4 regions of the Micromonospora sp. NPDC005215 genome follow, and region 4 is predicted to be linked to each of the others. Evidence: riboswitches for the same ligand, from Rfam matches in the RefSeq annotation. Region 4 holds a riboswitch; each other region holds the start of a gene.
What was found. A riboswitch is a leader RNA that binds a small molecule or an ion and turns the genes downstream of it on or off. The one in region 4 is predicted to bind cyclic di-AMP.
Positions count from the first base shown of each region.

Region 1: linked by a shared signal. The riboswitch ahead of ABZU25_RS07445 (NlpC/P60 family protein) and the one ahead of ABZU25_RS05485 (hypothetical protein) in region 4 are both predicted to bind cyclic di-AMP.
Region 2: linked by a shared signal. The riboswitch ahead of ABZU25_RS00970 (hypothetical protein) and the one ahead of ABZU25_RS05485 (hypothetical protein) in region 4 are both predicted to bind cyclic di-AMP.
Region 3: linked by a shared signal. The riboswitch ahead of ABZU25_RS21085 (C39 family peptidase) and the one ahead of ABZU25_RS05485 (hypothetical protein) in region 4 are both predicted to bind cyclic di-AMP.

Region 1 covers NZ_JBEXHQ010000006.1:12,216-19,703, forward strand. The annotation lists gene ABZU25_RS07405 (BTAD domain-containing putative transcriptional regulator) at 1-86, opposite strand, end outside; gene ABZU25_RS07410 (helix-turn-helix domain-containing protein) at 223-609, opposite strand; gene ABZU25_RS07415 (NAD(P)H-binding protein) at 712-1,335, shown strand; gene ABZU25_RS07420 (nitroreductase family deazaflavin-dependent oxidoreductase) at 1,335-1,757, shown strand; gene ABZU25_RS07425 (hypothetical protein) at 1,841-2,464, opposite strand; tRNA gene ABZU25_RS07430 (tRNA-Gly) at 2,573-2,646, opposite strand; gene ABZU25_RS07435 (pyridoxamine 5'-phosphate oxidase family protein) at 2,891-3,454, opposite strand; gene dcd (dCTP deaminase) at 3,554-4,132, shown strand; gene ABZU25_RS07445 (NlpC/P60 family protein) at 4,195-5,181, opposite strand; cyclic di-AMP (ydaO/yuaA leader) riboswitch at 5,249-5,385, opposite strand; gene ABZU25_RS07450 (N-acetylmuramoyl-L-alanine amidase) at 5,620-7,488, shown strand, end outside.
Region 2 covers NZ_JBEXHQ010000001.1:191,494-198,981, reverse strand. The annotation lists gene ABZU25_RS00980 (MarR family winged helix-turn-helix transcriptional regulator) at 1-60, opposite strand, end outside; gene ABZU25_RS00975 (carbonic anhydrase) at 287-1,009, shown strand; gene ABZU25_RS00970 (hypothetical protein) at 1,067-2,086, opposite strand; cyclic di-AMP (ydaO/yuaA leader) riboswitch at 2,091-2,221, opposite strand; gene ABZU25_RS00965 (YibE/F family protein) at 2,388-3,758, opposite strand; gene ABZU25_RS00960 (heavy metal translocating P-type ATPase) at 4,068-6,116, shown strand; gene ABZU25_RS00955 (metal-sensitive transcriptional regulator) at 6,123-6,419, opposite strand; gene ABZU25_RS00950 (copper ion binding protein) at 6,515-6,724, shown strand; gene ABZU25_RS00945 (hypothetical protein) at 6,739-7,488, shown strand, end outside.
Region 3 covers NZ_JBEXHQ010000028.1:27,553-35,040, forward strand. The annotation lists gene ABZU25_RS21070 (bifunctional cytidylyltransferase/SDR family oxidoreductase) at 1-221, shown strand, start outside; gene ABZU25_RS21075 (CDP-glycerol glycerophosphotransferase family protein) at 256-1,944, shown strand; gene ABZU25_RS21080 (alpha/beta fold hydrolase) at 2,267-3,013, opposite strand; gene ABZU25_RS21085 (C39 family peptidase) at 3,148-3,996, opposite strand; cyclic di-AMP (ydaO/yuaA leader) riboswitch at 4,229-4,370, opposite strand; gene ABZU25_RS21090 (hypothetical protein) at 4,655-5,425, opposite strand; gene ABZU25_RS21095 (hypothetical protein) at 5,559-5,924, opposite strand; gene ABZU25_RS21100 (acyltransferase) at 6,017-7,255, opposite strand.
Region 4 covers NZ_JBEXHQ010000004.1:108,217-115,704, forward strand. The annotation lists gene ABZU25_RS05475 (AAA family ATPase) at 1-507, shown strand, start outside; gene ABZU25_RS05480 (cation diffusion facilitator family transporter) at 615-1,532, shown strand; cyclic di-AMP (ydaO/yuaA leader) riboswitch at 1,644-1,775, shown strand; gene ABZU25_RS05485 (hypothetical protein) at 1,832-2,848, shown strand; gene ABZU25_RS05490 (hypothetical protein) at 3,039-3,539, shown strand; gene ABZU25_RS05495 (SRPBCC family protein) at 3,667-4,134, opposite strand; gene ABZU25_RS05500 (PfkB family carbohydrate kinase) at 4,323-5,300, shown strand; gene ABZU25_RS05505 (5'/3'-nucleotidase SurE) at 5,297-6,124, shown strand; gene ABZU25_RS05510 (STAS domain-containing protein) at 6,144-6,506, opposite strand; gene ABZU25_RS05515 (hypothetical protein) at 6,892-7,029, shown strand; gene ABZU25_RS05520 (hypothetical protein) at 7,170-7,488, shown strand, end outside.

The DNA of each region.
Region 1 (7,488 bases), on a different contig from region 4:
AGCCCGCGCAGCCGCGCGCCCGGCACGTCGATGAGGGTGCCGTCGTCCGTGCGTACCTCGAATGGACCAAGCATCCCGACCTGCACCTGGCAGATCTTGCCACGAACGTGAAAGGTCTCTGTGTCGCCGACCCCCGCCCCGCCGCCGGCTGACCAGGCTCCTTGCCCATCGCCACGCCGGAGGCTGACCATGTCCGCGGCGTCGAGGCCGCGGCGCGCGGTGTCACCGAGCGCTGTGGAGCCCTGTGGAGTTGTCGTACGACTCGCGGGCGTCGAGCAGCTCGTCCCAGTGCCGCTCGGTCCAGGCGCAGGCAGCCGCGATCGGTTCGAGCATGCTGCGGCCCACCGGCGTCAGCTCGTACTCCACGTGCCGGGCGACCCCGGCAACGACGGTGCGCGTGATCAGCCCGTCCCGTTCGAGGGAGCGCAGCGACTGGGTGAGGACCTTGGGGGTGACGCGGCGCAGCGGCACGCGCAGCTCGGAGAACCGACGAGGCCCCTGCTCCAGACAGCGGATGATGAGCGCCGCCCACTTGTCGCCGAATCGGATCGGATTGAGCGAGGACGGGCACAGCTCGTCGAACATGTCGGCGGGCAGAGGTTGCCTCATCGCCAAACCATAACTGGTATCCCGGTGGTAACCACGACCCTCGATAGCGTCGGCGAACCGGCCGAGCGTGCGGGCTCCGGCCTCTACTGAAAGGCGTAACTCATGAGGATCGTGGTCTTCGGCGCGGGCGGCCGAGCCGGACGGCGCGCCATCGCCGAGGCGCGACGACGCGGCCACCAGGTCACCGCCGTGGTGCGCAACCCCGCTGGCCACAGCGACCTGGCCGACGTGCGGGTGGTGGCAGGCGACGTCGTCGACGCCGGGAGCATCGCGCAGGCAGCCGCCGGGCACGACGCCGCCATCAGTGCCGCCGTCGACCTGTCCGTACCGCCGCACGACTTCTTCATCGCATCGTCGCGCGCGCTGGCCGCCGGTCTGGCCAAGGCAGGTGTACGTCGCCTGGTGGTGGTCGGCCTCGCCTCGATCATGCCCGGGGCGTCCGGTGCCGCCCTGATGGACGAGCCCGGCTACCCGAACGAGTACCGGTCCTTCTACCTGGGTCACGCGGCGGGCCTGGACGAGCTTCGAACCTCCGACCTTGACTGGGCCTACCTGGCCCCCGCCGGTGACTTCGACAGCGACGGCACGCGCACCGGCCAATACCGGCTCGCCGAGCACGGCGACCCAGCCAGTCGGATCAGCTACCCGGACTTCGCGATCGCACTCGTCGACGAGATCGAGGCACCCCGCCACCACCGCGCCGCCGCGAGTGTCCGGGAGCTGTGATGCCCGAGGTCCACGACAGCCCGAACGCCTGGGTCGCTGAGCACATCCGCCGTTTCGAGGAGACCGGCGGACGGCCCCGGCCCGGAGTGAACGACCTGCTCCTGACGACCCGAGGTCGAAAAACCGGCGAACTGCGCCGCACCGCACTCGTCTACGCACGCGACGGCGACCGCTTCGTGCTGGCCGCCTCCAACCGCGGCGCAGACCACCACCCCGCGTGGTACCTCAATTTGCTCGCCGACCCGTACGTCACGGTGCAGGTCGGTACGGAGACCTTCAGCGCGTACGCGCGCCCCGCCACGGCCGGGGAGCGCCCGCGGCTGTGGCGCTTGCTGGTTTCGGCGATGTCGGAGTACGCGGCCTACCAACAACGGATCACACGGGAGATCCCCGTGATTCTCCTGGAACCTGTTCCGAAATGATGCGTACGGACGGTCAGCCCGGTTGGATTCTTCACGCCGCCCTTCGCTGCGGCCGGCTGTCCGCAGCGCCCGTGGAGTGGCCCCTAGCTACCGGTGTCGACCCCTGCATCGAGCGCGCCACGGGTATGTGTCCGCACCCAGGTGATGAACGCCAGTAGCACCAGCAGCAGCGCGCCCCCAGCACCGATCAGGATTGCGTACGGCGCGGTGACGTCAACAACGCTGATCCAGGTCGGCATCCTGTCGACGTGGACGATGCCCAGTCGCTTCGGGTCGCTGCCGTCGTTCGGCGGGGCCAGCACCCCGACAGCGCCGTAGGCGGCGAGCAGCCCGCAGACCGGCCCGATGACCCCCGGCGACCTCGATCCGGCGACGCCGGCCCGCCGCGCCGCGATCCACAAGATCGGCACCAGCACCGCCGTCAGGCCCAACCGCAGATAGGCGAAGCCTCCTTCCAGGAGGGAGGCCATTGCCCCGTTCATGCTGCTGCCGCCGTTGAACAGCTCGGTGAAGTGGCGTAGATCCCAGACCGTCACGGCGGCACGGAACAGCAGCCCGACGCTGAGCACCGCGATGGGGAGCGGCATCCAGGTGAGGTGCTGTCGATGTCGGGGGAGCGCGGTGACGGTCACGGCGACGAATCTATAAGGCAGTTGTGCGTGAATGGTGCTGCTGACGTGCAGATGCCGGATGCTTCGTCGGTGCATCGCGCTGATCCGCGGCTATCGCTCTTTGCTGACCCATTGCTGTCTCAGGGTGGCCAGCAACGTCGAAGGCCCTGACCGGGACTCACGTCCTGACCAGGGCCTTCGCGATGGAGCGGGTGACGGGAATCGAACCCGCACTGTCAGCTTGGGAAGCTGATGTTCTGCCATTGAACTACACCCGCAAGCGGCACCACTGTACCCGAGTGGTCGAGCCTGTGCACCCAGGCACCCCCGCCGGCCGCTCCGACCGACTCGGCGCGGGTCGATCCACTCGGCTTCCTGCAAGTCGGGGCATCCGAGCTGCCGGGACACCGCGACATCACTGGAACGGAGTTGATCATCTCCTCGGGGCGCGGCGGCGCGGGGCGTACGAGCGGTGCCGGCTCCGTCACCACGGAGCCGGCACCGTCTGTCGCTGGGTCGTGGTCAGGCGGCCGTGCACTGGACGACGTCACGGCTGAGGCGGGTCGGGCGCGTCTGCGGCACGGTGAGCGGCGCGGCAGCCGCCGCCGACGGGGCCTGCGGGTCGAGCCAGACCCGAACGGCCGGCCGACCCGGCGCGAGACCCGGAATGCCAGCGGTGTGCTGCTCGCGGCGAGTCAGCATCGCCACGTCGACGGTGAACTCGAACAGTTGCCAGTCGACCTGTGGCTCCGCGCGGGCGCCCTGCGCCAATCGGGCGACTCGCGCCGGATCGGTCACCGGACGGGCACGCCCCGCCACGTACGCCTCGTCGTCGCTCTCCTCCGGAGGGAACGAGTGCAGCGCGTAGCGGCCGTCGCGTTCGAGGTCGCGGCGCTTCGGAGAGTCGATGATGAAGCAGAACAGACCCTCATCGGTGATGACCGGGGAGACCGGATGGACCCGGGGCCCGCCGTCGGCGCGGACCGTGGCCAGGTAGCCGAAGCCCGGCCCGTACTGCTGGAGGAGAACGCGGATCCCGTCGGCGAGTCGGGGCTCGTCGGCGGCGAATTCGGACCAGGAAGCCATGCGAGCATTCTATCGAACAAATGTACGAGCAGCGACCTCGACGCGCTGGTCACCGGCACCGAATCTGGCCAGTTTTGGCAGCGCGGCTATGGTGGTCCGATGCTGCTCTCCGACCGCGACCTGGTCTCCGAGATCAAGGCCGGCACGCTGGGCCTGGAGCCGTTCGAGCCCACCCTGGTCCAACCTTCCAGCATCGACGTACGGCTGGACCGGCTGTTCCGAGTCTTCAACAACCACCTCTACACCCACATCGACCCGGCGATGCAGCAGGACGACCTGACGTCGGCGGTCGAGGTGCCCGACGGGGAGCCGTTCGTGCTGCACCCAGGGGAGTTCGTGCTCGCCTCGACGCTGGAGGTCATCTCGCTGGGCGACCAGCTCGCCGGCCGGCTGGAGGGCAAGAGTTCACTGGGACGGCTCGGGCTGCTCACGCACTCCACCGCCGGCTTCATCGACCCCGGCTTCTCCGGTCACGTCACGCTGGAACTCTCGAACGTGGCGAACCTGCCCATCACCCTCTGGCCGGGCATGAAGATCGGGCAGCTCTGCATCTTCCGGCTCTCCTCGCCGGCCGAGCACCCGTACGGCTCGGCGGTCTACGGCTCGCGCTACCAGGGGCAGCGGGGGCCGACGCCGAGCCGCGCGTGGCAGCACTGGCGCATCTGGCCCACCCGCTGAACCCGTGACGACGAGGGCCCGCCGCGACGAATCGCGACGGGCCCTCCGGTCATCACCCTCGATCAGCCTGGACGGCCGTAGCTGTGGATCGGGCCGTCGTCGACCTTCTTCATCTTGACCGGTTGACCGGCCTGCGAGGCGTGCACCACCCAGCCGCCGCCGACGTACATGCCGACGTGGTGGATGTCGCTGTAGTAGAAGACCAGGTCGCCGGGGCGCAGGTCGGCCTTGCTGACGTTCTTGGTGACGCGGCTCTGCGCGGCGGCGTTGTGCGGCAGGGACACCCCGGCCTTCGCCCAGGCGGCCAGCATCAGCCCGGAGCAGTCGTACGAGTTCGGGCCCTCGGCACCCCAGACGTAGGGCTTGCCGATCTGTGCGCAGGCGAACTTGACAGCAGTGCCGGCGGCGCCACCGGGGTAGCTGCCGGGGCAGGGCGCCGGCCGCAACGGACCGCCGCCACCGCTGCCGTACACCTTGAGGCGCAGCTTCTGCAGCTTGTCGATCTCCTCGTTGATCTGCTTCTTCTTCGCCGCCAGCTGAGCCTCGGTGCGGGTCAGCTGGGCCACCATCTCGTCGAGCGGCGCCTTCTGCGCGGCCAACTCGTCGCGCAGGTCGGCCACCTCGCGGATGTCCTGCTGCTGGTTGTGCGCGAAGCGGTCGAGCATCTCGAGTTGGCCGACCACCTCGCTGGGTGACTGGCTGCCCAGCACCGCGTTGACGGTCAGCACGGTCTCGCCCTTGTAGGCGCGCACGGCCAGGGCACTGACCTTGTCCATCGCGGCGTCGACCTGACGCTCCAGTGGGGCGATCCGGGCGGCCAGCGCCTGGGCCTGCCTGCGCTTGGCGGCGAGGTCGATCCGGGTGGCGTTGTGCTGTTCGATGATCGGTTCGAGTTTGTTCCAGTCGGCGTCGATCTGGCGCTCGATCTCGGCGACGGACGGGTCGGCGTGGGCCGCCGTGGCGCTGCCGGTCAGGACGACGGCGACGCCGGCCAGTGCGGCGAGCGCGGTGGTGAAGCGGGACCAGCGTGGGCGCGGCGTGATCGACACCGGGCCGGCTGCTGCCGACCGCTCGGACGACGGCCGCGGGGCATGGAGTGCCACCGGGGTTCCGTACTCCTTCTTCCTGACCGCCTACCGGGTTAGCTGACGGGTTCGGGCGGGAAGTCGGCGCCCTACCGCAGTGGCTGCGGATTCACCCCGGGGGGACATGGGTCCCCGGTTCGTTCGGAAACGACTCGGCGGTGTCGGTCCGTTACCGCCCGGGCTGGACGGAGCTGCTATCGGGCCGACGAATGACCAGAGTAGAGACGCTTGTTACCACTCCGCAACCCGTGCGGCAGTGACACTCCGTACCGATCGGAGAGGGTCACCGACCGTACGTGAAGATTTCTTTCCCGACGAGTCGACGCATGGAAAGGTATTGACGCGGACTCCCGACCGGCGCGAAGGTGACGTCATCTTCACCCGCGAAATCTAGGGGGTTCGATGCACCATCCAACCCTGCTCGCCGGCCGGCGTGCACTGCTCGCCGCCGCCGTGGTCGCCGCCGCGACCGCGGTCCCACCACCCACCAACGCCGCCGCCGCACCCACCGCCGACCGCCAGCAGCAGTACGCCGCCGCGGCGGCCGAGTACGGCGTACCGACCGACGTGCTGCTCGGCGTCTCCTACCTGGAGTCCCGCTGGGACAGCAACGCCGGCACACCCAGCACCAGCGGCGGTTACGGCCCCATGCACCTGACCGACGCCCGACACGTGGCCGCGCTGCCCGTGGGCGGCCACCACGACACCGGCACCGAGGACCCACGCGGCGACGACTCCCGTACCGCGCTGGCACCCGCGCCCCGGCCGGCCGGAAACCCGGCGCCACCGGCCGCCGCGTTGCAGACCGTGGATGCCGCCGCCGCACTGACCGGCGCGGCCCCCGACGCGCTGCGCACCGACGCCGACGTCAACATCCGGGGCGGGGCCGCGCTGCTGGCCTCGTACCAGCGGGAGTTGGGCGCACCGGTCGGTGCCGGCACCGACCCGGCCACCTGGTACGGCGCGGTGGCCCACTACGCCGGCGCGGACAGCGCCGACGCCGCGGCGGCCTTCGCCGACGAGGTCTTCACCACCATCGGCGCCGGCGAGTCGCGGGTGACCGACGACGGCCAGCGGATCACGCTGCCGGCCCGCGCGATCCGCCCGGAGCGCTTCTGGCTGGACCGACTGGGTCTGCGCCGGCTCGCCCGCCCGGACGGGCTGGAATGCCCCCGGACCATCTCCTGCGAGTGGATCCCGGCGCCCTACGCGGCGTTCGGCGACGGGGACTACGGCAACCACGACCTGTCCGACCGGCCCGCCCGGCAGAAGGTCGAGTACATCGTCATCCACGACACCGAGGGAAGCTGGGCCACCACCCTGCAACTCGTCCAGGACCCGACCTACGTGAGCTGGCACTACACGCTGCGCTCCGTGGACGGGCACATCGCCCAGCACGTCAAGACCAAGGATGTCGCCTGGCACGCCGGCAACTGGTACGTCAACGCCAAGGCGGTCGGGCTGGAGCACGAGGGCTTCGCCGCGCAGGGCACCTGGTACACCGAGGCGATGTACCGGACCTCGGCGAAGCTGGTCCGGCACCTCGCGCTGCGGCTGGGCGTCCCGCTGGACCGCCAGCACATCATCGGCCACGACAACGTGCCCGGCACCATCGCCGCGAACGTCCGTGGGATGCACTGGGACACCGGCCCGTACTGGGACTGGACCCACTACTTCGAGCTGCTGCACGCGCCACGGTTGGACACCGGCACCCCGGCCACCGGTCTGGTCCGGATCGACCCGGACTTCGCCACCAACCAGCCGGCGTTCGTCGGCTGCGTGACCGCCGGCGTGCCGTGCGCGCCACGCGGCTCCTCGGCGGTGGTGCTGCGCTCCGCGCCGGCCGCGGACGCGCCACTGGTCAACGACATCGCGCTGCGCCCCGACGGCACCCCGAACACCATGGAGGTGTCGGATCACGGCGCTCGCGCCTCCGCCGGCCAGACGTACGCGCTGGCCGGGCGGCAGGGTGACTGGACGGCGATCTGGTACCTCGGGCAACGGGCCTGGTTCCACAACCCGGCGTCCGCGCCCACCGCCAGCTGGACCGTCGGTCTGGTGGCCACCCCGAAGCCCGGCCGGGCCACCATCCCGGTCTACGGGCGGGCCTACCCGGAGCAGGCGGCCTATCCGGCCGGCGTGCCCTACCAGACGATCTCGCCACTGCAGTACACCCTGGCCGCCGGGCAGCGGTACGCCGTCGGCGCGGTGCTGCCGGGTGAGTACTACCGGGCCAGCACTGTCGACGGCTCCTCGCCCGGTGACTGGACG
Region 2 (7,488 bases), on a different contig from region 4:
GTTGGTGAGGAACGTCCAGTTCCGCCCGCCGCCGGTGTCGCCCGTCGCAGTGCCCGCCATCGTGTGACCGCCTCTCCGGACGTCCGCCCTGCCCTCGGCAGTCTCGCCCGCCCTGCGCCCGGTGCGTCACCCAGGGGTCGGACCGAAGTCAACGTATGAAATCTAAATCACGCATACCTTGACGCATCTTACGGTGCGTGTGACGGTGGAGCCCGGGCCAGCGCCGCCGTCGGCCCGGCTGATAAGCCCTCTGACCAGGTCAGACGCGTGAAGACGAGGTGCGGGGATGAGTCGTCCTGGAACTCCCGGCGGGCAGCCGGGTCCGCAGCGGATCGCCGACCGGGCGGTCGCAGCCAGCGAGCCGGCCCGGGCGTACGCCGAGCTGACTGCCGGAAACCAGCGCTTCGTCAGCGGCGCCCCACGCCACCCCAACCAGGACGCCGGACACCGGGCCGCCGTGGCCGACGGGCAGCACCCGTTCGCGGTGATCGTCGGCTGCTCCGACTCCCGCCTGGCCGCCGAGATCATCTTTGACCGGGGGCTGGGTGACCTGTTCGTGGTCCGCACGGCCGGGCACACCGCCGGTCCGGAGGTGCTCGGCAGTGTGGAGTACGCGGTGACCGTCCTCGGCACCCCGCTGGTGGTGGTGCTCGGCCACGACTCGTGCGGGGCGGTGCAGGCGGCGCGGGAGTCCTCCGCGACCGGCACCCAGCCTCCCGGGCACCTGCGTGCGGTCGTCGACGCCGTGCTGCCCAGTCTGCGCCGGGCCGAGACCGAGGGCGTGGACGACATCGACGGCATCGTCGACATCCACATCGCGCAGACGGTCGAGACGCTGCTCCGGCAGTCGCCAGTGCTGGCCGCCGAGGTGGCGCAGGGGCGGTGCGCGGTGGTGGGCGTGTCGTACCGGCTCGCCGCCGGAGTGGTGCGCCCGGTGGCCGCCGTGCCGGCCGGCTTCGCGACGCTCGACGTACCGACCGGGTCGGCCGACCCGGTCGCGGCCGCCTGACCTGGAGAGGGCCGCTCCGCGCGACGCGGAACGGCCCTCGACGGAAGACGCTGCGGGTCAGAGCATCGACATGTGCACGTGGTCGGTGTGGTTCGACGGCCCGCTGTACGACTTCCAGCCGGTCGCCGGGAACCAGATCTGCCGGTTCCAGATCACGTAGTAGATGCCGAGCCGGTCGGCGTTGCGGATGAGGAACGCGGCGACGTTGTTGCCGTACGTCCGGGTGTCCTCGTTGTGCCACGGGCTGAAGCCGCTCTTCTGCAACGACCAGTCGCAGGCGCGGCCCTTCGGGTGCTCGTACGGTCCGCCGTTGCGATGACAGCCGACGAACCGGTTGAAGCCGGCCGCCTTGACCTCCTTGTACGCGTGCAGCGTCCGCGGCGTGACGCAACCGGACGTGGTCGGGTCATTCTCGCTGCAGGACTGCGCCTTCCAGTCACCGTCGGCGGTGCGGCCCGGCCCGATCTTGGCGACCTTCGAGGTGGCGTCCACCAGACCGCCGGTGAAGCCCTTGCCGCCGACCAGGGCGAGCGCCTTGTCGGCCTCGCTCTTGCGCTTGGCCATCACAGCGGTCTGCTTCTGCTGCTCCCGGACCTCGGTGTCGAGGGCCAACTTGGCCTGCTCGGCACGGGCCTTCACCGCGTTGACCTCGGCGAGCTTGTTCTCGTTCACTAGGTTGATCTCGTCGAGCATCGCGGCGCGCTGCACGAACGTGTCCGGAGCGTCGCTTTCGAGCAGCATCGCGAGCGCGCCGATCCGACCGGTCCGGTACGACTGGGCGGCGATCTGCCCGACCTGTGGCGCCAGCGCGTCGAGGTCGGCCTTGGCCCGGTCCACCTCCACCGCCAGCTCCAGCTGCCGCCTCTTGGACTTGTCCAGTTTGGACTTGGCGGCGGAGTAGTCGCGGTTGACCTGCTCGATGACGTCGTTGAGCATCTTGGGCTCGTCGGCCTCCTCGTGCCCGGACGGTGTGGGGGTCGTCGGGGCGGCGTGGGCCGGGAGGGGCCCGGCGAGCACTGTCAGTGCGGCGATCACGGCCACCACGGGTGTCAACCAGCGGCGTAGGGGTGCCGTCACAATGTTCCCTTCCGTCGACCGCCGACCGGGTTAGCTGACGGGTTCGGGACGGAAGTGGCCCCTACCGCTGACGCGGATTCACCCCACACACCTGGGTCCCCGGCTCGCCGGTTGGCGATTGGGCGGTGGCACCGCAGGCGCCGCTTCGCGCCTTCATCGGTAACCGGCAGCGACGTTACCCGAGAGTCGACTGGGTGAGCTACGCCTGGATGCCGACCAAAAGCGTCATTTCGCCATAGCGTTGTGTGACCAGTGACGCGGTTCTCAGGGGGGAGACCCGATCTGGTCACGCTGAGGAGTGTCACCATGCCGTTTCCGTGCTCCTGTTCGACTCCGGCCACCCGTCGGTGGCGGTGGATGGGGGCCGGGTCCGCGTCTGGCCCGGCTCGTCGGGTCGCCCCGTCAACGGCGCGTTGAGGGCGGCGAGTGCCTCCGCCGGGTCCGGCCGGGGGCGCGGCCGGGCGGCGTCGACGGGCGGCGTGGTTCCGGCGCGCCCGGCCGCGGTCACGATCGCGGCCAGCCCGGTGGTCAGTGGCACGGCGGCGATCAGCCCGAGTGTGGCGACCGCGCTGCGGACGATCTCCTGCGCGAGGAACTCGCTGGTGAGGATCTGCCCGATCGGCCGCGAGTCGGCGGTGAGCAGGAGCAACAGGGGCAGCGACGCGCCCGCGTACGCCAGCACGATGGTGTTGACAGTGGAGGCGATGTGCGCGCGGCCGACGCGGGTCGCCGCACGGTACAACTGCACACGGGTCAGCCCGGGATTGGCGTTCGCCAGCTCGGTGACGGTGGCCGCCTGGGTGACCGTCACGTCGTCGAGCACCCCGAGCGAACCGATGATGATCCCGGCGAGCAGCAGGCCGTGCAGGTCCACGTCACCCTGGAACATCGACAGTGTCGTCGCATCCTCGCTGCCGAAGCCGGTGAGGTGGGTTGCCGCCGTGGCGATGGTGGCGAGCACGCCGGTCAGCACCAGGCTGCCCAGGGTGCCGAGCACCGCGACCGAGGTCTGCGCGGTGACGCCGTGGGTCAGATAGAGCACCACGAACATGATCAGGGCGGCGCCGACCACCGCCACCAGAAGCGGTGATCTGCCGGCGCCGATGCCCGGCAGTACGAAGGTGAGCAGGATGGCGAAGCTGGCCGCCAACCCGGCGAGCGCGGCCAGACCTCGCCATCGGCCGAACGCGACGATCGCGGCGGCGAAGATCACCGCCAGCCACACCATCGGGGTGCCGCGCTGGTGCTCGGCGATGTTCCAGTTGCTGGTGGTGGGATCGGTCGGGTCGGTCAACTGGACCAGGATGACCTCGTCGCCGACGTCGACCCGGGGCGCGCCGGGTCCGTCGGGCACCGGTGTCCGCACCTGCTGGCCGGCGGCGGGTCCGTCGTCCACCCGGACGTCGACAGTGCCGCACGGCCCGGCGCCGACAGTGGGAGTGCCCTCGGGGCTCGACGGCAGCGGCGGGCACGGCTCGGTCACCACCCGGGTCACCGTGCCGGCGTAGCGCGGCACGTCCGCTCCGCCGTCGGGCTGCGGTGCTCCTCCGCGCGGCCAGAGCAGCGCCGCGGCGAGCACGGTGGCGACGAAGAGGGGCACCACCGTCATGACGAGGATCCGTCGCACCCGGGGCGGGGCGGACGGAGCGGGACGGGCGTGGTCGGAACCCAAGTCGAGACTCCCAACGATCCGGTGCGGGATACGGGCCAGCGTGCCGGTCGGTTCACCGATGCCGTGGAAACGCGGCGGAATACGCGATGGATCGCTCACCGAGGACCGCTTGATCACGGACGGTCAGTGCCCGGTCGGGCCGGCCGGAGGCGACGCCACGACGCGGCGGCGCCGGTGTCCGACTGCGCAGCGGCATCTGGAGGGCCATCGCGGAGACGCTAGCCAGCCTGTTCCTGGGTTGCAGGTCGGGACGGAGTGTCGAGCGCCGAACCGCTCGCGTGGTGGCCACCGGGCGGGCATGTTGGAGCCATGCCCGCTCAGTCACCGTCCGACCCCGACCACCGGCACGGCAGCGCGCCCCTGCCGCACGACAGGCACGCCGGGCACGATCCGGAGATGTTCCGCCGTCGCTTCTGGGTCTGCCTGGTGCTGACCATCCCGGTGGTCCTGACCAGCCACCTCGTGTCGGATCAGCTGGGCCTGGACGACGGCGTCCCCGGCCGTTCCTGGGTGGGGCCGGTGCTCGGCTCGGTGGTGTTCTGGTGGGGTGGCTGGCCGTTCCTGGTCGGTGCGGTCCACGAGGTGCGGGACCGGGCGCCGGGCATGATGCTGCTGGTCGCGATGGCTATCACTGTCGCCTACAGCGCGTCGCTGGCCACCAGTGTGGGCGCGTTCGATCTGGACTTCTGGTGGGAGTTGGCGGCGCTGGTCACCATCATGCTGCTCGGGCACTGGCAGGAGATGAAGGCCATCGGGCAGGCCCGTGGCGCGCTCGCGGCGCTGGCCGCGCTGCTGCCGGACGAGGCTGAGCGGGTGACCGCGGACGGGCGGGTCGAACCGGTGTCGGCCGGCGAGCTGCGGGTCGGCGACGTGGTGCTGGTCCGCCCGGGGGCTCGGGTGCCGGCGGACGGGGGCATCGTCGATGGCCGGGCGGAGCTGGACGAATCGATGATCACCGGCGAGTCGCGCCCGATTGCCCGCGCGGTTGGCGACCGGGTGGTGGCGGGCACCGTCGCCACCGACTCGGCGATCAGGGTCCGGGTCGAGGCACTGGGTGAGGAGACGGCGCTCGCCGGCATCCAGCGCATGGTCGCCCAGGCGCAGCGTGCCGGTGGACGGGCCGAACTGTTGGCCGACCGGTTCGCCGCCGCGTTGTTCTACCTGGCGACCGGGACCGCCGTGCTGACCGTGCTGGTCTGGACCGCGCTGGGTCAGCCCGACGAGGCGGTGGTCCGCGCGGTGACCGTCCTGGTGATCGCCTGCCCGCATGCGCTCGGCCTGGCCATCCCGCTGGTCGTCGCGCTCTCCACCGCGCTGGCCGCGCGATCCGGGATCCTGGTGAAGGACCGGCTGGCGCTGGAGCGGATGCGGACCGTCGGCGCGGTGCTCTTCGACAAGACCGGCACCTTGACCCGGGGCGAGCACGTCGTCACCGACGTGGTGGCAGCGCCGGGCGTCGAGCGGGACGAGCTGCTGCGGATCGCCGCCGCTGTGGAGTCGGACAGCGAGCACCCGCTGGCCCGGGCGGTCGTCGCGGCTGCCGGGCCGGCCGGTCCGGCCCCGGCGGCCGGGTTCCGGTCCCTGCCGGGCCGGGGAGTGCGGGCAACCGTAGGCGATTCGGAGTACGCGGTGGGTGGGCCGGGGCTGCTGCGGGAGTGGGGTGTGTCACTCCCGGCCGACCTGGCGGCGGCGGTCGCGCACTGGTCGGCGCGCGGTGCGGCGGTGCTGCACCTGGTGCGGCTGCCGCACACGGTGCTCGGCGCGTTCGCGTTGACCGACGAGGTACGTCCGGAGGCCCGGCGGGCCGTCGACGAGTTGCGCGCCGAGGGAGTCCGGACCATCGCCATGATCACGGGGGACGCGCGGCCGGTGGCCGAGGCGGTCGCCGCGGATCTTGGCTTCCGGCCCGGCGTCGACGAGGTGTTCGCCGAGGTGCTGCCCGCTGACAAGGACGGCCGGGTGGCCGAACTCCAGCGACGAGGGCTGACCGTGGCGATGGTCGGCGACGGGGTGAACGACGCTCCCGCGCTGGCCCGCGCCGACGTGGGCATCGCGATCGGCGCGGGCACCGATGTGGCGATCGAGTCGGCCGGGGTGGTGCTCGCCTCTTCGGACCCGCGCGGGGTGGCTGCCGTGGTGCGACTGTCCCGGGCGTCGTACCGGAAGATGCGGCAGAACCTGGCCTGGGCGGCGGGCTACAACGTGGTGGCGCTGCCGCTGGCGGCCGGGGTGCTGGCCCCGGCCGGGGTGGCGTTGAGTCCGGCGCTGGCGGCGGTGCTGATGTCCGCGTCCACCATCGTGGTCGCGCTCAACGCCCAGTTGCTGCGTCGGGTACGGCTCGATTCGGAGCTGGACTGAGGGGCGTTAGCCGCGCTTCATCAGCCGGCCGACCGCCGCCATCATCTCGGTGGCCATCTCGTCGGCCCGTCCCTCGGCCGCCCCCTCGTGCATGCAGTGCCGGGCGTGCCCGTCGAGCAGCCCCAGCGCCACCTTGTCGAGCGCGGCCTGGATCGCGGAGATCTGGGTGAGCACGTCGATGCAGTAGCGGTCGTCGTCGACCATCTTCTCGATGCCGCGGACCTGCCCCTCGACTCGGCGGAGCCGCGCGAGCAGCTGGTCCTTGCTGGCGGTGTACCCGCGGATCGGGGTGGGTGCGCTCATGCGACAAGGATAACCTACCCCCGGGGGGTATGGTACGGTGCACTCCTGATGACGATACCCCCACCGGGTACCGGTACGGCAAAGGAGACGATCCGATGGTCAACACGACGTTCCAGGTGCAGGGCATGACCTGCGGGCACTGCGTCAGCGCGGTGAGCGCCGAGGTCGGCGCCATCGCGGGCGTGCGTGACGTCCAGGTCGACCTCGCGACCGGGCAGGTCACCGTGAGCAGCGAGCAGCCGCTGGACGTGCAGGTCGTCCGGGCCGCCGTCGACGAGGCCGGCTACGACCTCGTCGACGCGTGAGCGGAGGAGCCGACATGCGTACCGTGACGAGACTGGCCGGATTCGCTGTCGGCCTCGCGGCGATCTTCGGCGCGACGTACGGGGTCGGCCGGCTGGCCGACCGCACCCCGGTCACCGAGGGCCGGCACGACGGCGACGCCGTCCACGCGACGGGAGAGCGCGGCGAGCCGACCGACCGGTTTCCCGGTGGGCTGCTCATCTCCGACCGCGGCTACACCCTCGACCCGGTCGACGCGCCGGCCGACCAGTTCGCCTTCCGGATCATCGGTCCGGACGGCCAACCGGTGACCCGGTACGACGTGGCGCACGACAGGAGGATGCACCTGATCGTGGTCCGACGGGACCTCTCCGGTTTCCGGCACGTGCACCCCGACCTGGCTCCGGACGGCACCTGGCGGGTCGGCACGCCGCTGGCCGGCCCCGGGCAGTGGCGCGCGTTCGCCGACTTCACCCCGACCGGGGGTGAGCCGCTGACGCTCGGCGTGGACGTGACCATCCCCGGTGAGCTGACCGAACGACCGCTGCCCGCCCCGGCGACCAGCACCACCGTCGACGGCTACGCGGTCACCCTGACCGGCTCGCCGCAGCCCGGCCGCACCGCCCCGCTCACGTTCACCGTCAGCCGGGACGGTCAGCCGGTCACCGACCTGGAGCCCTACCTGGGCGCGTACGGGCACCTGGTGGCACTGCGCCGGGGCGACCTCGCGTACCTGCACGTGCATCCGGCCGGGACGCCGGGTGACGGGCGGACCCGGCCCGGCCCG
Region 3 (7,488 bases), on a different contig from region 4:
CCACGCCGATGCGCACGCGGGCCTTCGGCGAGGAGCCGGAGCACACCCTGCTCGCCGCCGAGGCCGTCGCCCAGTCGTCACTGGACGTGCTGATCTCCGACCTGACCGGCCAGGTCATCGACGTACGCCGGGCACCGGGCGACGGGCCCACGCCGAGCGTGCCGGCCCAGACCGGGCCCAGTCAGGTCGCGGCACCGGCCGGCGCGGCGTCGACGAACTGACACCGACCGGCGGCGGAACCACGAACGGAGCAACATGCGCGGCGACCTGGTCCGAAAGCTGGCCGCCCGGTGCCTGAGCACCGGATTGGCAGTGCTGGCCTTTGTCGTGCTGGCGCTCACCGGCGCCACCGGCTGGGGGCTGGCGCTGGCCGCCGCCGCGCTGGCCGCCTCGGCCGCCGAGCAACGGATCCGGCCCAACGCCGACCTCGTCGCGGAGACGACGCTGATCGCCGCCGCGATCCTTGTCGGTTACTCCCGGCGGCTGGACGACGGGCTCGACCTCACGCTGGTCGCCACCGCTCTGGTCCTGCTGGGGTTGGTGCTGCTGGTGGGGCCCCTGCGCACCGCCGGCAACCTGGAGATCCGCACGGCCAACCTGCCGGTCCGCGCCTGGACGCCGCTGATCGCCGACCGGCTCGGCACCGCCCTGCTCGGGCTGCTCGCCGTCCTGGCGCTCGCCGCCGCGCTCACCCTGCCGGCCGGCGTGGCGTTGGCCGCGAGTCTGCTGGTCGGCGCGGGCACCGGCGTGGTCGCCCTGGACCTGGCCCGGCGACGGTTCCGGCCGGGAGCCGGTGGCGGGCCGGTGGCTCGGGCGCTGCGCCGGCACCAGCCGGAGTTCCTGCTCTACTTCTCCGCGCCGCCCGGCTCGGAATACCAGGTCACCATGTGGCTGCCGTATTTGGAACGGATCGGCCGGCCGTTCCTGGTCGTGCTGCGCGAGCCGGAGTTCCTGGCCCCGATCGCCGCGGCCACCGACGCGCCGGTGGTCTACTGCCCCACCCTGCGGACGATGGACGAGGCGCTGGTGCCGAGCCTGCGGGCGGCGTTCTACGTCAACCACGGGGCGAAGAACAGCCACTGCGTCCGCTTCACCCAGCTCACCCACGTGCAGTTGCACCACGGCGACAGCGACAAGGCGCCGAGCGCCAACCCGGTGTCCGGGATCTTCGACCGGATCTTCGTGGCCGGCCCGGCCGCGATCGACAGGTACGCCCGCGCCGGGGTGCAGATCCCGGCGGACAAGTTCGTGGTGGTCGGCCGCCCGCAGGTCGAGTCGATCGAGGTACGCCCCGAGCCGGCCCGGGGGTTGGCGCACCCGACGGTGCTCTACACCCCGACGTGGACCGGGCATCACGCCGACGCCGACTACTGCTCGCTGCCGGTGGCCGAGGGTCTGCTGCGCCGACTGCTGGAGCGCGGCGCGACAGTGATCCTGCGGGCGCACCCGTACACGACACAGAACCCGGCCTCGGCCCGCCAACTGGGCCGACTGACCGAGTTGCTCGTCGCCGATCGGGCCCGCAGCGGACGCCAGCACGTCGTCGGTGCCACCGCCCGCGAGCTGAGCCTGACCGAGTGCGTGAACCGGTCGGACGCGCTGGTCTCCGACGTGTCCGGGGTGATCTCGGACTACCTCTACTCCAGCAAGCCGTACGCGGTGACCGACATGGGCGACGAGGGCGACCGGTTCGCCGAGCGGTTCCCGCTGGCCGCGTCGGGTTACGTGCTGCGGCGGGACCTGTCCAACGTGGACGAGGTGTTGACCGGGCTGCTGGACACCGACCCGCTGGCCGCGGAGCGCTGGGCCACCCGCCGCCGCTACCTGGGCGACTTCCCCGCCGAGTCGTACGCCGAGGGGTTCCTGACCGCCGCCCGCCGGGAGTTGGCGGCGACGGAGGACCCTGCGGCCGAGCGCGCTCCGCAGCTCTCCCCCCTGGCCTGACCCGGCTGTCGGCCCACGCCAGGGGCTGCCCGCCATCTCGATGTGCTGGTGAGCGATATACCGCAGAGGTATAGATATGACTCAGAGGTATACCGCTCACTACCGCATCCGCCCCCACGGAGGTGACCGACGGTCACCTCCGACCGCCGACCACAGCCCGCGCCAGGGCTGGGCCGGCGACGGTGGCAGCGTCAGGTCGACGTTCACCCCGCGGCGGGCGCCATCGGGATCGGTACGGGCCACCGTCAGGCCAGCCGGGCCAAGCGCGGCGACGAGGCCGTGGTACGACCGATATTCCTGCCCCGAACGCGCTACACAAAGCTCAGCGGTACGGGTCGAGCAGGGCCAGCACCGCCGCCGGGTCCTCCACGTGCGCGTTGTGCCCGAGACCGGGCAGCGTGGCGACCGGTACGCCGTACTCCTTGAGCTGTTCGTCGGTGACCATCGGGTCGTGCTCGCCGCGCGCCAGCACCACCGGCACGTCGGTGGCCGCGAGCAGCGCGGCCAGGTCGGGCTCGCCGACGGCGAACGCGGTCGGGTCCATGGCCAGACGCCAGCGGCCGTCGACCTGACGAAGGCCGGCGTCCACCACCGGATGGTCCGGCGGGAGCAGGCCGGTCAGCCCGGAGACGCGCAGGTAGCGACGGGCCGCCTCGGTGCGGCTGGCGAACCAGCTCACCGGGCGGGCGGCGAGCTCGGCTGCGCGCTCCAGCTCGGTGGGTGACCAGAGCGCCTTGATGCCCAACCCGACCACCGCGTCCACCGGCATCCCGGCGTCGCGCGCGGCCAACGCGAGGCCGACCACGCCACCCAGCGAGTGCCCGAGCACGACGAGCCGGTCGTCGGGGGCGAGGGCCTGCGCGATTCGCTGGGCGAAGCCGGCGAACGAGTACGACGGCAGTGGCGACGCCCAGCCGTGACCGGCGAGGTCCGGTGCCAGCCACCGCCCGGGCCAGTGTCGTTCCAGATGCGGCGCCCAGGGCAACCAGACGTCACCTGTCGCGCCCATCCCGTGCAACAGCAGCAGGACCGGCCTTCGACCGGCGTGACCACCCGATTCATCCACCACGGCCGCAGTCTCCCACGGTTCACGGCCCGGTACGAGAGTCGTCGACGGGGGCGTACCCGGGGCCGGCGTGGAAGACGCCACGGGCGCCGGCCCCTCGTGGGGGACGGCGCCCGTGGCGGTCCAGCGCGCCTGGGTCAGGCGGAGTAGCCCCGGCTGGCGATCCAGTTGGCCAGGTCGATGGTGGTGATCCAGTACGACGGGTCGGCCGGGTTCGCCGAGTCGGCGATCCGCACCGTGCGGCCGTTGTCCTTGTAACCCACGACGGCGATGTAGTGCCCGCCGCCGTAGGAGTGCCCGCCGCCGTCGGTGTCGGTGGCGTCTCCGACGACGTTGGCGACCACGCCACGGCCGTCGGTGATGGCCTTGACGACGTCGGCCTGGAGGCGGTCCATCTGCGCCCGGCTGGGCGCGCCGACGAACATCCGGGTCCGGTACGGGGAGCCCTTCACCTCGGCGTTGAGCACCCGGGTGGTGTCCTCGGCCGAGTTGGTGCCCATCTCGGTGGTGCCCAGCTCGGCGCCGAGCTCCTCCTGCGTACGGTCGATCCCGGTGGCGCTGAGCGCGTTGCGGGTGGCCGCCGGACCGCAGTTGTAGTAGGTGTTCTGCGCCTCGTACTCGTAGTCGAGCACCTTGGTCGCCGGCGGCTTCGGCCGCTCCGGCTTGCGGGTCAGGTCCGGGTTGCTGCTGGCCTTGGCGGCGGGCGCCGCGGCGCTGGTGGCCGGGGCGGCGGTCGGGGCGGCGCTGGTCGGCGCGGCGCTGGCCAGGGGAGACGCGTCGTTGGCGGCGGCGACGTCGCTGCGCATCTCGGCGACAGTGGTCGCGGTGCGCTGGCCGGCCGGCGCGTCGTCGGCGGTGGTGAGCAGGGTGCCGGTGGTGGCGGCGATCACGAGGGCCGCGGTGGAGGCGGCGATGATCTGGTACGGGCGCTCGGTCGCCATGCGGCGGAGCTGACGCTGCAGTGTGTGCTTCACGGGGTCCTCCACGGATCGGGGGGAGAGCGGCACACCGGGGCCGGACCGGTATCCGGGCAGGCGCCAGCGCGCGGACGATGGTCCGCGGATGGTGAACCGCTCAGGGAAACGCCCGGCGTGACCGGGCGGTTAGGCGATGACCCGGGGGGTCAGCTCACCGTCACTGGACGGATGAGCGGGGGCACCGCTGCGCCGTGGAGGCGAGGGAACAGCCGAGGGGTGGAGAGGTGCTGCACGAGGATGGAACTCCTTCCGACACCGCCTACCGGGTTAGCTGACGGATTCGGGCGGGAAGATCGCCCTACCGCGGGCCGTGGCTCGCGGATTCACCCCGGACTTGCTGATGGGTCCCCGGTTCGTTCATCACGATTGAGCGGGTCGGCGCGGCGTCGCCTCTTGCGATCGGTTACCGCACCGGACGGGACGACACTACTGGCCCGTTCACACCCTGCCAAGCCAGGTTCACCTGCGTAAACCCGAATCGGCGCGGCAATTTCTGCGCGTTCTGCCGATGATGTGACTCGATGGGACAAGCGGTTACGGTGACGCCTGTGGGCGACAACCGGACAGGTCGCCGACAGTGGGGTCACAATTCCGGGAAGAATCGAGCCGAACGTGCCGGACGCCCGATTCTGGAATGCGGTGACCGGGCTCACATAACGGATCGGAGTCAACCCGCACGGGCGGGGCGCCAGCGTGCCACGACGGCGGGACGGGCCGCCCCGCGCACCAGCCGGCGGGCCGGCGCCCGGCTCGGCCGCAGCCGGGCCGCTGCCGCCCACGCCTCGCCGGCAAGGATGCGCGCCGACTCGGCGGACAGTTCCGCAGCCCTCCAGGCGGCCCGCTCCGCGGCGGCGGCGGCCTGGTGGTCGACCCGTCTCGCGTCCCGGATCGACCGGCTGAGCAGCGCTTCCTGCTCGACCGGGTGCCGCCGGGGATCCCAGCCGCGCCGGTGCCCGAACACGTCGCTGAGCTGCGCCATGGTCAGGTCGCCCCGCCAGTACGCCGCCGTCGCCGCGCGGTGCAGGTAGCGCTCCCGGGCGGCGTACTCGGCGGGGGTGCGGGGGGTGTCCGGGGTGGGCAGCGCCCCGGACCCCGCGAAACGGCGTGCGGCGGTGTCCGCCTCGTCGTACCGCGCCCAGGCGCGTTCCACCGCTTCCTGACTGATCAGCCAGGCATCGCGTCGCCGTTGGGCCGTCCTGGCCGCGCCGGCTGCGGCGACAGCCACCTCCTCGGCGTACCGGCGCAGGTCGACGATCTCGGCGGCGGCCACCTCGCGCGCGGTCGGTACGGCCGGGGACGGGTCGCCGGTGGGCCGGTCCCGTTCGGGCCGGGCGACCAGCACGGCGAGTACGCCAAGCGCCAGCAGGAGCAGAGCCGACCAGATGGCAGCGGCCTGCGGTACCTCGGTTACGAACTGGTAGAAGACGGCGGTCTCCATGGTCGACACCTCGCGGAGAAAGCAGAGCGACGGGGAGCCCCACCGGCCACCTGGCCACGGCGGGCCACGGATCGGCGGGGTGCGGAGCTGGTGGGTCGACAGGGCGCGGCGACGGGACGCTTGTCCCGGTGGCTCAGCGCCCGGGTGGACCTCGGGGTGCCCGGCTGCGGGGGCCGTCGACGAGGGGCAGCCGGTCGGACCCGGCCGCGCGCGCCGGCAGCACGCCGGTCGCGATGGCGCCCTGGCCGTCGGGGAGCGCCGGTTGCGCGTCGACCGACCAGGCTGGGAGTGCCTCCTCGGCGGCAACCGCACTCGACGCGGCGCTCAGGGTCGACGCGGCGCTCAAGCTTGGCGCGGCGGTCGGGGTCGACGTTGGCACGGCGGCCGACGTTGGGCCGGCGCCGAGCGCCAGGGCCGCGACGACGGCGAGGCTGGTCAGCACCCGGGTCGCCCAGCGCGCCACCCACCACAGCGGACAGGTGAGCGCGACCGGAAGCACGTCCCCACGCTACCGTCGTGCCGACCCGGGCGCATCGACCACGGGCGTGTCGGCGCGCGCCGCGCCGACCCCGTTGACCAGGGTGGACGGTGTCAGCGCGTGTCCGCGTACGTTGATCGGCTGCCGGGCTGGTCGGGCCCGCCGGTCTCGGTTCGGGTCCCGGCGCCGCCGGTCTCCGGGGTGGTGTTGCCGGTGGCCCGGGTTCCGGCCGTACGTTGTCCGGGGACGGACGCCGATCGGGCCGGACGGCGCGGCGCGAGGCGGCGCATCATCGGGGTTTCGACGTAGCGATGCAGCAGCCCGGCGAGGAGCAGGGTCACCAGCAGGAAACCGAGCACCACGGCCGGGCCGCGCCACCCCTCGAAGCCGGTCCCCCAGTCGCCGCTGAAGCGCAGCACGCTCGTCATCACCAGCACGTGGACCAGGTAGAAGGCGAAGGAGACCTCGCCGAGCCAGACCAGCGGCCGGGACCGCCACGGCGAGCGCCGGTCCCGCACGTCCGCGTCGGCGGCGGCGGTGATCACCAGCAGGTACGCGACCGCGAGCAGCGTGGTCCACAGCTCGGCGGGAATCCACTGCGCGGCTGCCGCCCAGATGCCCACGAAGATGACGCTGGCCCAGGTCAGCCCGGGGCCGCGCCAGAGATCCCGGCGCATCAACTCGGCCGCGACCGCGCCCAACCAGAACTCCAGCGACCGGACCGGCGGGAAGACCTGGGTGAACCACCACCGGCTCACCTCCGGCACCAGGTGCTGGGCCGGCCAGAGCGCGAGGATCAGCAGTGGCATGGCGGCGATCAGCGCCCAGAGCAGCTTCGGCCGGGCCCGGCGCAGCAGCGGCAGCACCAGCGGCAGGCAGAGGTAGAAGAAGAACTCGCAGGAGAGCGACCAGCTCACCGTGTTGATGCTGTAGAACCAGCCCGGCCGGGGGTCCCAGGCCTGCAACAACAGCAGGTTCTCCAGCGCGGCGGCCGGCAGGACCGGGTCGGCGAACCACCAGGCGACAAGCAACGTCGCCCCCCACAACACCAGGTGGTTGGGGTAGATCTTGGCAACCCGTCGCCGCCAGAAGGTGCGCCGGGAGTCGCCCGTCCGGGCCGACCAGACCAGCACGAACCCGCTGAGGATGAAGAAGAACTGCACCCCGGACAGGCCGAGGCTGAACAGCTTGTCGACCACGGCCTTGTAGTCCGGCTCGGCGATGATCCGCATGGTGCCCGCGTGGAACCCGAAGACCAGCAGCGCGGCGATCCAGCGCAGCCCGGTCAGCGAGGGCAGCCGGGGCGGTGCGGGGGCGGGCCGGACAGTTGACGCCGCGGCGGTGCTCGTCATGCGGGGATACCGAGGCTTGGCAGGGTCACCAGCACGTTCGTATCCTCCTCGGCGCGGCGTGGACGGCGCGACGGCGACGCCCGCGACGACCCGGCAGGGCCGCACCCGGGGCACCCTACCGGGTCACTCCCGGGTGAACCGGACGTGTCCCACCCGTCGCGGGCCCGCCGTCCCCGGGGTTGGGGAAGGCGACCGCCGGCCGGCGTTAACCTTCCGCTGGGCGGGAGTTCAGC
Region 4 (7,488 bases):
GGTGATCCGGAGGAGCTGACCCAGGCTCGGGACCAGGCGCTGGGCCGGCGTAAGCGGCACGATTTCACCCTCACCACCAACTACCGCAACTCGGCGGAGATCTTCGCGGTGGCGGCGGCGGAGATCCGCCGGCTCTACCCTGACCTGCTGCTGCCCACCGCCGTGCGTTCCACCGGGGTCGATCCGGTCGAGCTGGTGGTGCCCGCGACCGGGTTGGAGGCCGCCGTCGTGAAGGCGGCCGCCGGGTTGCTGGCCGAGGTGGAGGGCACGGTCGGGGTGATCACGCCGGTCCCCCGCCGCGACGAGGTCGCCGGTTGGCTCGACGCGCTCGACGCGCCGCGCCTGCAGGTGGTGACCAGCCTGGAGGCCAAGGGCATGGAGTACGACGGGGTCGTGCTTGTCGCTCCGAGCGAGATCCGGGCAGATCCGGGTGCGGGGGTACGCACCCTGTACGTGGCGCTCTCCCGGGCCACGCAGCGGCTCACCACCATCGATCCAACGGGCTGATTCGGGGCAAACTGCCTGGCGGGCCAGTGGCCTGCCCCACACTTGCATACATAGCGATGTGAGCATACATTTGACCGGGCCCCGACCGGCGGCGGAAGGTGGATCTCGTGGGCGCAGGTCATGACCACCACCATGGGTCGGTCGCCAATGCCGCACACCAGCACAGGGGCCGACTCTGGGCGGCGTTCGGGCTGCTCGCCACCCTGATGGTGGTCGAGGCGGTGGCCGCCCTGCACACCGGCTCGCTCGCCCTGCTCTCCGACGCCGGGCACATGTTCACCGACGTGCTCGGCATCGGGATGGCGCTCGCCGCCATCACCGCGACCCGGCGGGCCACCGCCGACCCGCAACGCACCTTCGGGCTCTACCGACTCGAGGTCCTCGCCGCGCTGGCCAACGCCGTCCTGCTCTCCGGCGTCGCGATCTACGTGGTGATCGCCGCGATCCGCCGCTTCGGCGACCCGCACGAGGTCGTCGCCGGTCCGATGCTCGCGGTGGCAGTGCTCGGCCTGCTCGCGAACGTCGCCGCGTTCGCCCTGCTCCGCGCCGGAGCCCGGGAGAGCATCAACCTTCAGGGCGCCTACCTGGAGGTGCTCGGCGACCTGCTCGGCTCGCTCGGCGTGATCGGCGCGGCGCTGCTCATCGCCGTCACCGACTGGTGGTGGGCCGACCCCCTCGTCGCGGTCGCCATCGGCGCGTTCATCCTGCCGCGCACCTGGCGGCTGGCCCGCGCCGCCGTCCGCATCCTGGTGCAGGCCGCCCCGGAACACCTCCAGGTGACCGCCGTGCACGACCGGCTCGCCGCGGTCCCCGGGGTGGTCGAGGTGCACGACCTGCACGTCTGGACGCTCACCTCGGGCATGGAGGTGGCCTCCGCCCACCTGACCATGGCACCCGGCGCGGAGGTCGGCGCGGTGCTGACCGCGGCGCGCACCGCCCTGCACGACGACTTCCGGATCGAGCACGCGACGTTGCAGATCGAGCCCGGCGCCGCCTCCGGGGCCTGCGGCTCGATCGAGTGGTGACAGGTTTCCCGTGACGACGTACGCACCGTCCGTCACATCGGCTGCAACAGCCCCACCGGCACCGGTAAGCTCGGTCCCGGCCTCCACCAGGCGGCGCCCTCCAGGCGCCGGTGGCGGTCGCCGCCTAATCGCCCACCTGGGCGAACCGGGGAACCACGTTCCTGGGGTGCATCCGCGTCAGCGGTAGGGATCTTCCGTCCCGAACCCGTCAGCTAACCCGGTCGGCGGCTGACGGAAGGACACGCGCAGTGGCACCAGCACGACCGACCGCCGCCCGACTGGCGGCCCTGATCGTCGCGATGTTCGCCCTCGGCGTCGCGATCCCGGCCGGCACCGCCTCGGCCGCTCCCCCGACCGGCCTACGGGCCGCCGCCGCACCCGACTCCGACGAAGAGGGCGGCAGCCCTTCGCTACGCGCCCAACTCGAGGCCGCCAGCAAGGGCTATCTGGACGCGAAACGCGCTCTGGACACCTCCGTGCAGCGGCAGCAACAGCTCGCCACCAAGCTGAAGGGCATCGAGGTCGAGCTCGCCCAGCGCGACGGCAAGGTCGGCCAGATCGCCGGGGTGGCGTACCGCACGGGCCGGCTCGGCACGGTGTCGGCACTGCTCAACAGCAACAGCCCGGAGGGCTTCATGGACCGGGCCGCCGCCCTGGAGGCGGTGGCCGCCAACGAGGACCGCGTGCTCCGCGATCTGCTCGCCACCAAGGACCAGGCCAATCGCACCCGGGCCGCCCTGAACGGCGAGATCATCGAACAGCGCAAGCAGGTCGCGGTGATGGCCAAGCGCAAGGACCAGGCCGAACGGGCGCTGACCGTGGCCAACACCCCCAAGCCGCAGACCACCGCCGACACCGGCTCCAACCGGGGCACCTCCACCGCCAACGCGAAGGCGGCGCCCCGCAACTCCGACGGCTCCTGGCCATCCGAATCGTGCAGCGTCAACGACCCCACGCCCGCCAACGGCTGCATCACCCCGCGCACCCTGCACGCGCTCAACCAGGCCAAGGCCGCCGGCTTCACCAGGTACGTCTCCTGCCACCGCCCCAGCGGCTCCGGCGAACACCCCAAGGGCCGGGCCTGCGACTTCGCCGCCCAGAAGAGCGGCTTCGGCGGCAATGCCACCGGCGGCGACAAGACGTACGGCAACAACCTGGCCGCGTACTTCATCCGTAACGCCGACCAGCTCGCCGTGCTGTACGTGATCTGGTACCGGCAGATCTGGCTGCCCAGCAGCGGGTGGAAGTCGTACAGCGGCGCGGGTGGCACCCCCTCCACCGACCACACCAACCACGTACACCTGTCGGTCTACTGACCCACCCGACGAGTCCCCGGGTTCGGTCCGGGGATGAGCCACTCGCGCTCGCCGACTCCGGGGTATCCGGGCGACGGGATACCCCCGGAGTCGGCGATGCCTTCGCCGGGCCGGGCTACGTCGCCGGGCGTACCCCGGATGTCGTCGGCGGTCGGACGACCCGGACCTGGTCGGCGGGCAGCATCGCGGTATGCGTCGGATCTCACCCACCGCCCGCAAAGGGCTCCTCACCCTGCATCTGGTCACCTCGCTCGGCTGGCTCGGCGCCGACCTCGTGCTCCTCACCCTCGGCATCGCCGTGCAGCGTGGCGCCGACCCGGCGGTGGTCTACCCGGTCACGGCGCTGGTCGGCACAGTGCTGTTCGCGCCGCTGAGTGTTCTGGTCTGGCTGGTCGGGGTCGCCAGCGCGCTACTCACCCCGTGGGGCCTGTGGCGCTACCGCTGGGTGCTGGTCAAGCTGGTGCTCACCACGGTGCTGGTCGGGCTGGTGCTGTTCCTGCTCACGCCGAATCTGCGGCACGCCGGTGCGGTGGGCGCCGCCCTCCCCGCCCGGGACCGCGCCGACCTGGTGATCGCACCCGCGGTGTCGACCAGCCTGATGATCATCGCGACGGTGCTGTCCACGTACAAGCCGTGGGGCCGACGTCCCGCCGCCCAACCGGCCCGCGCGGGCCGGGGCAGCAATCCGTGAGAGTCCCAGCAGTGCGGTGATCGCGCCAGAACCCGGCTGTCGTGGCATCCTCGCGCCCGCGGGCCACTACATTCCATGATCGAGCACGGTCCTGAGCTGGGGCCGCAGGGGGCGGGGTGTGGGCTGGTCAGGCCGGGGGTGGGAGGTCTCCGGTGCGGTCGAGGGCTGGGCCGAGACGGGCGGCGAGGGCGAGGTGAGCGGCCCGCGCCTGGCGGAACGCGTACCGGAACAGCGGCGTCGGCGCGGTCAGGGTGATCTCGACGTCGATCCGGACCAGGCCGTCCGGCTCGGCGCGCAGTCGAGTGTGGTTGCGTACCGTGGTGGCGGGCCACTGGCGGGCCACCATGACGATCTCGTCGTCCTCGCTGACCAGCACGTCCGCGTGGTACGTGGTCCGGAAGCGTAGCGGGCCGGCCACCAGCCTGTCGTTGATCGTGTAGCTGGCCTGGGCGCCGGGTCGGGGCGGCAGTTTGCGGACCCGGACGATCAGCGGATGCAGCTCGCCGTGTCGGGTCAGGTCACCGAGCATCGCCGCTGCCTCGGCCGGCGAGCACCGGGCCTGGACGGTGTAGCTGAAGGTATCGCTGCTGCGCACACGTCTCCCACCGTCGTTTGTCGCACGATCGTCCCGTACCGATGTCTGGCTGGCAACGCCTGACGGTCGCCGATGCCAGGACGAACCCCGGCCGATGGGATGCCGCCTCACCAGCTGTCGCATTAGGGTCGGTTGGTGAGGAATTACCCGACCGTGCTGAAGGGCGGCATCATGAGCGGCGACGACGGATGAGCGGGCACGTGATGGTCTTCGCGCCCACCCCGCAGCTCACGGTCACCGTGGACCAGCCGAACGACCACCCCGAGCTGCATCTGCACCCCGGCGGGCAGGGCGTCTGGCAGGCCCGGATGGCGATGTCGCTCGGTGTCGACGTGGTGCTCTGCGCCGCCCTCGGCGGCGAGATCGGCCAGGTGCTGGAGCCGCTCCTGGTCAGCGAGGGCGTGGACCTCAAGGTGGTGGTCCGTGACTCCGGCAGCGGCGGGTACGTGCACGACCGCCGGGGCGGCTCGCGGCAGGAGATCGCCGACGTGCCCGGGCAGCCGCTGAGCCGACACGAACTGGACGAGCTGTACAACCTGGCCCTCGGCGAGGGACTCCGGGCCGCGGTGAGCGTCCTCAGTGGGCCGAACGAGCCGTGGCTGGTCCCGGCCGACCTGTACCGGCGCTTCGCCGCCGACCTCGCCGCCAACGGCGGCCGGGTGGTGGTCGACCTCTCCGGCGATCACCTCGGCGCGGTGCTCGAGAGCGGCGTGTTCTTCCTCAAGGTCAGCCACGAGGAACTGATCCGCGACGGCCGCGCCCGCAGCGACGACAGCCTGGAGCTGACCCAGACCATGTACGAACTGCACGCCGCCGGCGCGGAGACGGTGGTGGTGAGCCGGGCCGAACAGCCGGCGCTGGCGCTCATCGACGGAGAACTGTTCGAGGTCGAGATGCCCCGGTTGGAGGCCGCCGATCCGCGCGGCGCGGGCGACTCGATGACCGCCGGGGTGGCCGCCGTCGTGGCCCGGGGCGGGGACATCCGAACCGCCATCCGCACCGGCGCTGCCGCCGGCGCGATGAACGTGACCCGGCACGGCCTGGGCACCGGACGACTGGACTCCATCACCGGCCTGGTCGACCGGGTCCGGCTGGTGCCGGCGGACAGCCGGCCACAGGAACGGACCACCCCGGACGAGTTGGCCGACCGGGTGGTCGAGCGATGACGCTGCGGGTGCTGATCACCAACGACGACGGGATTGCCGCGCCCGGCATTCAGGCACTGGCCTGGGCCGCGGCACAGCGGGGCCTGGACGTGGTGGTCGCCGCGCCGCTGGAGGAGGCGAGCGGCACCAGCGCCGCGATGAGCGCCGTGGAGCGCGACGGGCGGGTCGTCGTGAACGACCACCCGCTGCCGGACCTGACGGGTGTGCCGGCGTACGGGGTGGGTGGCTCCCCCGGCTTCATCACCCTGATCGCGCTGCACGGCGCATTCGGCCCACCGCCGTCGGTGGTGCTCTCCGGCATCAACCGGGGTGCCAACGCGGGCCGGGCCGTGCTGCACTCCGGAACTGTGGGTGCCGCGTTCACCGCCGCCACGAACGGTTGCCGGGCGATGGCGGTCTCCCTCGACGTGCTCTCCGCGGGGGAGGCGACGGCAGCCAGCGGTGGTGCCGCGGTGGACGCCGCCGCCCGGGTACGCGACGCCGAGCGGCACTGGAGCACCGCCGCGCGGGTCGCCCTGGACCTGCTCCCCCGGTTGACCTCCGGGCCGATGGAGAGCGTGCTCAACGTGAACGCCCCGGACCTGCCGCACGGGCGGCTGCGCGGGGTGCGACGCGGCACGCTGGCCAGCTTCGGTCAGGTGCAGATGACGGTGGCCGAATCCGGGCACGGTTTCGTCCGCACCTCGCTGGAGGAGCCGGGTCAGGCCGCGCAGCCCGGCACAGACGTGGCGTTGCTGGCCGCCGGGTACGCGTCGGTGACCGCCATCCGAGCAGTCACCGAAGCGACGGACGTCGACCTGACCGGGCTGGACGACCAGCCCTGAGGTGCGTGCCTGGTGGCGCTCAGGCGCCGGGCAGCACCTCGGGAGTGGCAGCGCCAGCGAAGTAGGGCTCCGGGGCACCGAACAGGCCGAGCAGGCCGGTCACCCAGAGCTGCCGGTGCACGAACCGACTCGGCTCGGTGACCATCAGCTTGACGTTGCTGACCTCGGCCGTCTGGAAGCCGGCAACCATCGCGCTGATGCCGACGGAGTCGATGAAGGTGACAAGCCTCATGTTCAGTTCGATGCGGAGCGGCCGGCCTTTGGCCAGCACCTCCGCGATCGCCTCGCGCACCTCGTACGCTGTGTCGACGTCGATCTCACCCCGGGGGGCGATCTCCACGACTCCACCGGACAAAACCGACTTCACGATCGACAGGCTCACGCGAGCACCTCCACCCGCCCGTCCCCCGGGCGCCTCATCAGTACGCGGGCCGCGACCGAGAGTATTCCTCTGACAGCCTCGGTCGCCACCCCTCGGGATGAGCAATTCGCGGATCCGGACCCACAAAGGCACCCATATCCGTACTTTTGAGTATCTGATTGCTCAAGACTTTTTGTTATTTGACCTCTGACGACCGGTCGTGACCGACGCGCCGCGAACCAGGGTAGCGGTCCGGGCCCGACGCGCCCGACAACCCGCCCTCGGCCGGCGGCCCGCCGGTGCCACCGGCGTGTCGCCTGCCCACACCCGCCCGACCCGGGTCCACCCGTTGCCGACGCCACCTAGCATCGGACCGGGACACCCCCCGTGACGGAGAGGACCTTCGATGATCAAACGACTTGCCGGTCTGGCTGGCGTCGGCGTTCTGCTCGCTCTCGTACTGGCCTGCGGTTTCGGCGGTGGAGACGACGATGACGACGATGACGACTTCGCCCGCGGTGTCGCAGCGGTGGTGGTGCGCTGAGTTCCCGGTGGCGGTCCAGAGCCGGCCGGGTTTGCGCCCGGGCGGCCCTGGGCACTGGCGGGTAGGCGAACCGTGACGCGCTGAACAGACGCCGAGGTCCGAAGTGGCCGGCGGCTTCGGCACCCGAGGAGGTAACCACGATGTTCGGAACCAACGTGCTGGACCGCCGCAGCAAGCCGGAGCGGATTGCGGACCATGCCTGGGAGCAGCTGCTCTCCGCCGTCAACTCGGCCGGAGACAGCGTCCGGGACAGCGCCCGCTCGGCCCGTCGCAACAGCGGCGACCTCGCCGACGGCGCCGGTGGCCTGGTGGGCTCCGCCGCCGAGGAGGCACGACGCCGTGCCTCGCTGGCCTTCGACGCGCTCGCCGGTCGGCAGCCGGCTCTGCCCTGGACGCTGCTGATCGGCGCCGCGCTGGTCGGCGCCGCCGTGGGCTGGGCCGTCGGCTCCGCCGCGCGGG